Regions from separate parts of the Vibrio sp. NH-UV-68 genome, predicted to be linked through region 1. Evidence: predicted binding sites of a transcription regulator. Region 1 holds the regulator's gene; the other holds the start of a gene.
What was found. The regulator MetJ, encoded in region 1, represses methionine synthesis genes. The targets are predictions, from matches to a motif close to TTAGACNTNTANANGTCTAA.

Region 1 (4,219 bases):
GCAGGCAGATCTGCTTGATTGAGTAAAGCGGCGAGTAAGCGCGAAGACCATACTTCACCGTGACCGAGTACCGCCGCTTTATCGGCGTCGGTTAATGGCGCCGTTAGCTCACCTAGGGTCGTGAACTCATCGCGCAGCGTGGCAAGCAATAGTTGCTTTTCATCGCCTTCAACAAGCGCTTCAATTAGCTCACTTTGATATTGGCGTAGCGTCTGAAGCTCTTCGTGTGCGAGGCGGCCATCTTTGTTGAGCGCGTCCAAAAAAGCAATCAGACGGTTGGTGGTTTTGCCCGCCGCGGAAACAACGATCAAGTCCTCAGCATTGGAATACTCTTTGAGTATGCCAACGACTCGACGGTAACAATCTGGGTCAGCAAGGCTACTGCCACCGAATTTATGCAGTTGACGTGGCGTGGCAGACATTACGCAGCCTCCTTCACTTTATTAAATGCTTGAGTGAGGTCGTCAATCAGATCTTCACTATCTTCTAAACCAACAGATAAGCGTAATAGCTGTTGTGATATACCCGCTTCGGCTAGCGCAATTTCACCCATAGCTCGATGCGTCATTGAGGCAGGGTGGCAAATCAAGCTTTCAACACCGCCTAATGACTCTGCTAGAGAAAAGAGTTCGAGATGGCCAACAAAGGCTTTAAGTTGTTCAAAGCTACCTGCAAACTCAAAACTTAACATTGAGCCAAAGCCAGTTTGCTGCTTTTTAGCGATCTCATGGCCGGGGTGATTTGGCAGACTTGGATGATAGATGGCGCTGACCAAAGACTCGCTCTGTAGGAACTGTAAGACTTTACTGGCACCTTCTTCGTGGGCTTTCATACGCGCGCCTAGGGTTCGCAGACCGCGCAGCGTCATATAGCTGTCAAATGGCGTTCCTGTTGCGCCAATGCAGTTGCCCCACCAAGAAAGCTCTTCAGCATGTTGCTCGGTTTTGGTGATCACAACACCGCCAATCACATCCGAGTGACCATTAATGTACTTAGTGGTTGAGTGAATAACAAAATCTGCACCTAGCTCGAGCGGCTTTTGGAAAACAGGCGTTAAAAAAGTATTGTCGACCGCGACCAGTGCACCGACTTGTTTGGCTTGTTGACACAGTTTTTCAATATCGACCACGCGTACTAATGGATTTGATGGCGTTTCTATCAAGATAAGTTTTGGCTTTTGAGCGAGCGCATTAGAGAGCGTTTTTTGATCAGATTGGTCAACGAATGCTACTTTGAAGTCTCCTTTCTGAGCGCGGGTATTGAATAGGCGGTATGTTCCGCCGTAGCAGTCATGGGGGGCAACAATTAAATCCTCAGGCCCTAGGAAGGCCGAGACCCACAAATTCAATGCAGAGGTACCACAGTTAGTCACTACCGCCCCTTTGCCTGATTCAAGCTCATACAGTGCGGTTTCAAGCAAGCCTCGGTTTGGGTTGCCCGAGCGGGTGTAGTCATATTGAGGCACTTCACCAAAGGCCGGGAAGCTATAGTTCGTTGAGAGATAAATAGGGGGAACAACGGCGTGATGTTGAGTGTCTGACTCGATACCAGTACGTACCGCGATTGTGGCTGGTTTACGGGTGCTCATGGGCGTTTCCTTTCGAACTATAGTGACTTGTTGCAGGGAATGCGCTATATCTTGAAGATGTCAGATATGAGCAATTCCAACTCCATTTCTGACCACTTTACTTGTCATTTTTGTGGACGTCAATACTTCTAGACGTCTATATGTCTTTGCTTGTGGACATAAATGCCGCTAAAATTGCGGCTTCTAATTTCAAACATACATTTTTACAAAGGTGCGCAATGGCAGACTGGAATGGCGAATACATTAGCCCGTACGCTGAGCATGGAAAAAAAAGTGAGCAAGTAAAGAAGATTACTGTTTCTATTCCATTGAAAGTATTAAAGGTTTTAACTGATGAACGTACGCGCCGTCAGATCAATAACCTGCGCCACGCGACAAACAGTGAGCTATTGTGCGAAGCGTTTTTGCACGCATACACAGGTCAGCCACTGCCAACGGATGAAGACTTGCGTAAAGATCGCCCGGATGATATTCCGACAGAGGTGAAAAAACTAATGACAGAAATGGGCATTGAGTTCGAAGCGTTTGATGAATAATCACCACGGCATGTCATTTTTTTCTGCAAGGTAAAATTCTTAAAAAAAAACCGCTGTATCAAACAGCGGTTTTTTTGTTCATCACAACAGGCTTACTCTGCCATGTAGTTTTCTGGCATTTCTATTCGCGCGACACCAGAGTCGACAGCCGCTTGCGCGACTGCTTTAGCTACGCGAGACAATAGGCGAGAGTCCATTGGTTTTGGAATGATGTAATCTGGACCAAATGACAGCGCGCTAACCCCCGCGGCTTTTAATACTTCTGCTGGCACTTCTTCTTTGGCGAGCTGACGAATGGCTTCAACCGCGGCCAGTTTCATCTCATCATTGATTTCGCTAGCACGCACATCCAGCGCACCACGGAAGATGAATGGGAAACACAGCACGTTATTGACTTGGTTCGGATAGTCACTGCGTCCGGTTCCCATGATCAGATCTTGGCGAACGGCTCTGGCTAGCTCTGGCTTGATTTCTGGATCTGGATTCGAACAAGCAAACACAATCGGCTTATCGGCCATCAATTTAAGCGCCTCGGGCGGCAGCAAGTTTGGACCTGATACACCTAAGAACAGATCGGCCCCTTCAATTACATCTTCTAACGTTCGTTTATCAGTATTGTTAGCAAATAGCTGTTTGTATTCATTGAGATCTTCACGACGAGTATGAATAACGCCTTTGCGATCCAGCATGTAGATTTTCTCACGCATTGCGCCACATTTGATCAGCAGTTCCATACAAGCAACGGCGGCAGCGCCGGCACCAAGACAGACTATGGTTGCGTCTTGAAGTTTCTTTCCTTGCAATTCAATCGCATTTAACATCCCCGCAGCCGTCACAATCGCAGTTCCGTGTTGGTCATCGTGGAACACAGGTACATCACAACGCTCAATCAACTGTCTTTCAATCTCAAAACAATCCGGTGCTTTGATATCTTCTAGGTTAATACCGCCAAAGGTATCGGCGATGTTGGCAACGGTATCAACAAATTCTTCGATAGTGCGGTGTTTGACCTCAATATCAATCGAATCAAGACCTGCAAAGCGCTTAAAGAGCAGTGCTTTACCTTCCATAACAGGTTTTGATGCCATTGGACCTAGGTTACCCAAGCCTAAAATTGCGGTACCGTTTGAGATTACAGCTACCATATTGCCTTTTGAGGTGTACTTATAGACGTTATCGACGTTTTGGGCGATTTCGCGTACGGGTTCTGCAACGCCTGGGCTGTAGGCGAGCGCTAGGTCTCTGGCGGTTTCGGCTGGGGTAGTCAGCTCAACAGAAATTTTGCCTGGCGTCGGGTAGGCATGGTAATCCAATGCTTGCTGACGGAATTGCTCTTCAGGAGATAGTTGTTGAGGATTGTCATCGGACATAGGTGTAGGTACTCGTTAATAATTATATGGAAAGGGGAATCCATTTTAGAGTAACTAAGTCAAGCTGCCTAGGTCAGAATGCGAGCGGAAGCAATAAAAGGTTGTAAAAGTCGGCTGATAAGACCAGATATCAAGAGGGATCACTGGTAATGCCTAGTATCAATAACACAATACTCTGAATGAATGCTAATTACCCTATGATAGATAACAAAAAAGGACGCCTGAGCGTCCTTTCTAGATTCGATATCTAAGCAGAAATTACTTCTTGCTTGATAGAGCACCGAAACGTTTGTTGAAGCGATCAACACGGCCGCCTGTATCTACGATACGTTGCTTACCAGTGTAGAATGGGTGACATTTGTCACATACGTCTAGGTGGATAGACTCTTTGCTTAGCGTTGAGTTGAACTCGAAAGAGTTGCCGCAAGAACAAGTCGCTTTAACTGCTTTGTACTCTGGGTGGATACCAGCTTTCATGGGAGAACCTCTGAATATAGGCCGTGTCGCTATCCGATTCTAAGCCGGACACCACACGTAGTTAATAAAAGTTGCTTGGATACCGCCGCCAAATGACAGCCATATCTCTAAGGCGCGATATAGTAATGAATCGCGCCACAGTGATCAACCGATTTAACCATAAATCTGCTACTTTTTTAGCCGAAACTTGCCGTTGTCGTGGGTGCGGAGTCGCTTTCTTGTCGGTCATTTTTACCTTAGACTAAGCA
Region 2 (4,219 bases), 560 kb from region 1:
CTTCATGCGGGATCACCTCATCGAGGAATGCCGCTTGATTTTCAGTAAATAAAATGGGGTTAAGACGAATCTGATTGAGTTGCAGATACGCTTTGCCTGCAGTTTTGCCGCGTAATTTAAAATTTAGGCTAGGGACGGCAAAAGTGCGCTTAAATGTTATTTGAGCGGTTGCAATACAGCGAGCAATCACCTTTGTTGCCCGATACTCCAATTCTTGATCTATGGTTGGCTGCACAAAAAATCGCCCCTAATCATCGTTATCAGGGGCGAATCATATACCGGATTAAACCTCAGTGCGACTTAAGGGTGATGCTTCTTTTTAATGATTTCATGGTACGCGTGCCATGTGGCATAACCTAAAATTGGCATAGTAAATAGCATGCCAATACCGTAAGTGGCAAAGCCGACCAAGATACCGCCACAGATAAGCGCAGCCCAGACAATCATGGCGGAAATATTCGATTTGACCGCATTGAAGCTTGAGAAAACCGCAGTCATCACATCAACGCGTCGTTCCATCATCAAAGGAATGGAAAAGGCTGAAATGCTGAATACGACACAAGCTAAGATTAATCCGACCAAAGAGCCAATGACTAAGAAGGGCATAAAGTCAGTCAGAGGGGCACCTTGCACCGAGGGGTATAGGGCGTGAAGCAAAGCGGCAATCCGCATCCAAAAAATCATACAGACCGCCAACATCACGGCAAAGGCCCATTGCGACGTCGAGTTACGGCCAATGGCTTTCATCGAATGCAGCAAACTTGGTTTGTGGCCTTTTTCTCTTTCCCAACTCGCATCATACAAACCTAGTGCTAGGAAAGGCCCAATTAACATGTAAACAACCAGGCTTGGCATCACCACTAGATGGGTGCCTTGCCATTGGACTAATAAAACGATGCCGATCGCGGCTGCCATAAAGCACAAACCGTAGAAGGCACTGATGAGCGGCATACGCACAAAGTCATGCAGACCAAGTGATAGCCAATGAAACGGGGCAGAGATACTGACTTGATTACACTGAACCGTGCGAGCGTACTCTGTGTCTTTCACTTCGTCTTGCTTAGCGTCGAAATTATCTGGATTCACCGTACGAGGCATACATCCTCCTTGATCGATTCTCTAACTACACCAACAGATTTAAGTTGTCAGTGAACGAAACTCGATGCCCGGCTTGGCGACGTCATAAGCGGTGCATCAGTTAATAATTGTTTACGAATGGAAACGCAACATCGATTGCTTTCGTTAACATATTTTTAACTATTGACCGCTTGGTGAGAAAATACAAATTTCTTAATGCATTTTTGCGCAGATAAAAAAAGCGCCTGACAGGTCAGGCGCTTGGAATGTTAGTTGGCTTAGGGCTTACTGAGATTACTTAAGACCTGCGAACTCGCGTAGTTGCGCAGCTTTGTCAGTCGCTTCCCAAGGGAACTCTTCACGGCCAAAGTGACCATATGCAGCTGTTTTCTTATAGATTGGCTGAAGCAGATTCAGCATCTCTTGCAGACCATATGGACGTAGGTCGAAGTGCTGGCGCACAGCTTCGATGATGATCTCTTGAGACACTTTCTCTGTGCCAAACGTTTCAACCATGATCGACGTTGGATCAGCAACACCAATAGCGTAAGAAAGTTGTATTTCACAACGATCAGCTAGGCCAGCAGCAACGATGTTTTTCGCTACGTAACGCGCGGCGTATGCTGCTGAGCGGTCAACTTTTGATGGATCTTTACCAGAGAATGCACCACCACCGTGACGAGCTGCGCCGCCGTAGGTATCAACAATAATCTTACGACCAGTTAGACCACAGTCACCCATAGGACCACCGATTACAAAGCGACCCGTTGGGTTGATGAAGAATTTAGTCTCTTTATTGATCCACTCTGAAGGCAGTACTGGCTTGATGATCTCTTCCATTACCGCTTCACGAAGGTCTGGTGTCGAGATTGAATCACAATGCTGAGTTGAAAGTACTACTGCGTCAATGCCAACGATTTTACCTTGGTCGTATTGGAACGTAACCTGAGATTTTGCATCTGGACGTAGCCAAGGAAGGGTGCCGTTCTTACGGACTTCCGCTTGTTTTTGCACCAGGCGATGAGAGTAAGTGATTGGCGCAGGCATCAGAATTTCAGTTTCGTTGGTCGCGTAACCGAACATAATACCTTGGTCACCAGCACCTTGGTCTTTTGGATCTGCTTTATCAACACCTTGGTTGATGTCTGGTGACTGTTTACCGATAGTGTTCAGGACTGCACAAGAGTCAGCGTCGAAACCCATGTCTGAATGGACATAGCCGATGTCACGCACAGTTTGACGAGTCAATTCTTCGATATCGACCCATGCAGATGTTGTGACTTCACCACCGACCATGACCATACCGGTCTTGACGTAGGTTTCACACGCAACACGCGCTTTAGGATCTTGCTCTAAAATCGCATCAAGAACAGCATCAGAAATTTGGTCTGCAATTTTATCCGGATGACCTTCTGATACCGATTCAGAAGTAAACAGGTGCTTAGCCATGTGAGCTCCACTTTAATTTACATTAGGGTTCCGATTCGAGTTCAGAACACCGAAAAATAATACTTGAGTTTGTAGGTGTATCTACATCTAGACGTCTATTCTAAATTCGCTTGTGTGAATTACAAGCCTTTTTTGTACGCACCACACAAGTTAATCGTTTGCTTAATATTCATAAAAATATCGGCTTATTGATTAAAGTAGACGAAAATATCCGTTATACGAGAACAAATCCGATGGAAATCGTTTGCACAGCTAGCGGGGCTTTGAGAGAATTATCGTCCAATTTTTTTGATTCGCTTAACGCATTCAGGAGCTGAAATGTCTTCTCGTCAACACCTCGCTAATGCTATCCGTGCCCTGAGCATGGACGGTGTACAACAAGCTAACTCTGGCCACCCAGGCGCCCCTATGGGCATGGCTGATATCGCTGAAGTTCTTTGGCGCTCTCACCTAAATCATAACCCAGTAAACCCAGAGTGGGCGGATCGTGACCGTTTTGTACTGTCAAATGGCCACGGCTCGATGCTGATTTATTCACTGTTGCATCTTAGCGGTTACGAGCTATCAATTGACGACCTTAAAAACTTCCGTCAGCTGCACTCAAAGACTCCAGGTCACCCTGAATACGGTTACGCACCAGGTATTGAAACGACAACAGGACCGCTAGGCCAAGGCATCACTAATGCTGTTGGTATGGCACTTGCCGAGAAGACGTTAGCGGCACAATTTAATCAACCTGGCCACGACATTGTTGACCACTTCACTTATGCCTTTATGGGTGATGGCTGTCTGATGGAAGGTATTTCGCACGAAGCGTGTTCTTTAGCGGGTACACTTGGTCTGGGCAAACTGATTGCTTTTTGGGATGACAACGGCATTTCAATCGACGGTCACGTCGAAGGTTGGTTCTCTGACGATACACCTAAGCGTTTTGAAGCGTACGGCTGGCATGTTATCCCTGCTGTTGATGGTCACGATGCTGACGCAATCAACGCGGCGATTATCGCTGCTAAAGCGGATCCGCGCCCAACGCTTATCTGTACTAAAACCGTTATCGGCTTTGGGTCACCAAACAAATCTGGTTCACATGACTGTCACGGTGCACCATTAGGCGCTGATGAAATCGCCGCAACACGCAAGCAGCTTGGTTGGGAACATGGTCCATTTGAAATCCCACAAGATGTCTATGCACAGTGGGATGCAAAAGAAGCGGGCGCTGCTAAAGAAGCCGCATGGAATGAAAAACTTGCCGCTTATGAAGCCGCTCATCCAGAGCTTGCTGCCGAATTTAAACGCCGCGTAAATGGCGACCTGCCAGCGCAGTGGGAAGAGAAAGCCAATGCCATCATTGCTGATCTTCAAGCTAACCCTGCCAACATCGCTTCACGCAAAGCATCGCAAAATGCCCTAGAAGCATTCGGCGCTATGCTACCTGAATTCTTGGGCGGCTCTGCTGACCTAGCACCGTCTAACCTAACCATGTGGTCGGGCTCTAAGTCGCTAGAATCGAATGAGTTCTCTGGTAACTACATTCACTACGGTGTGCGTGAATTCGGTATGACAGCAATCATGAACGGCATCGCTCTACACGGTGGTTTCGTCCCGTACGGCGCAACCTTCCTGATGTTCATGGAATACGCGCGTAACGCCATGCGCATGGCAGCGCTGATGAAAGTTCAGAACATCCAAGTTT

Region 2: a site for MetJ is predicted at 2,606-2,625, ahead of metK (methionine adenosyltransferase). Genes of this name have one in related genera too.

Annotation. Positions count from the first base shown of each region.
Region 1 is NZ_CP134975.1:2,931,164-2,935,382, reverse strand. It holds gene ViNHUV68_RS13450 (bifunctional aspartate kinase/homoserine dehydrogenase II) at 1-422, opposite strand, end outside; gene ViNHUV68_RS13445 (O-succinylhomoserine (thiol)-lyase) at 422-1,588, opposite strand; gene metJ (met regulon transcriptional regulator MetJ) at 1,807-2,124, shown strand; gene ViNHUV68_RS13435 (malic enzyme-like NAD(P)-binding protein) at 2,217-3,494, opposite strand; gene rpmE (50S ribosomal protein L31) at 3,753-3,971, opposite strand.
Region 2 is NZ_CP134975.1:347,877-352,095, forward strand. It holds gene ViNHUV68_RS01740 (SprT family zinc-dependent metalloprotease) at 1-223, opposite strand, end outside; gene ViNHUV68_RS01745 (DUF2189 domain-containing protein) at 301-1,098, opposite strand; gene metK (methionine adenosyltransferase) at 1,372-2,526, opposite strand; gene tkt (transketolase) at 2,845-4,219, shown strand, end outside.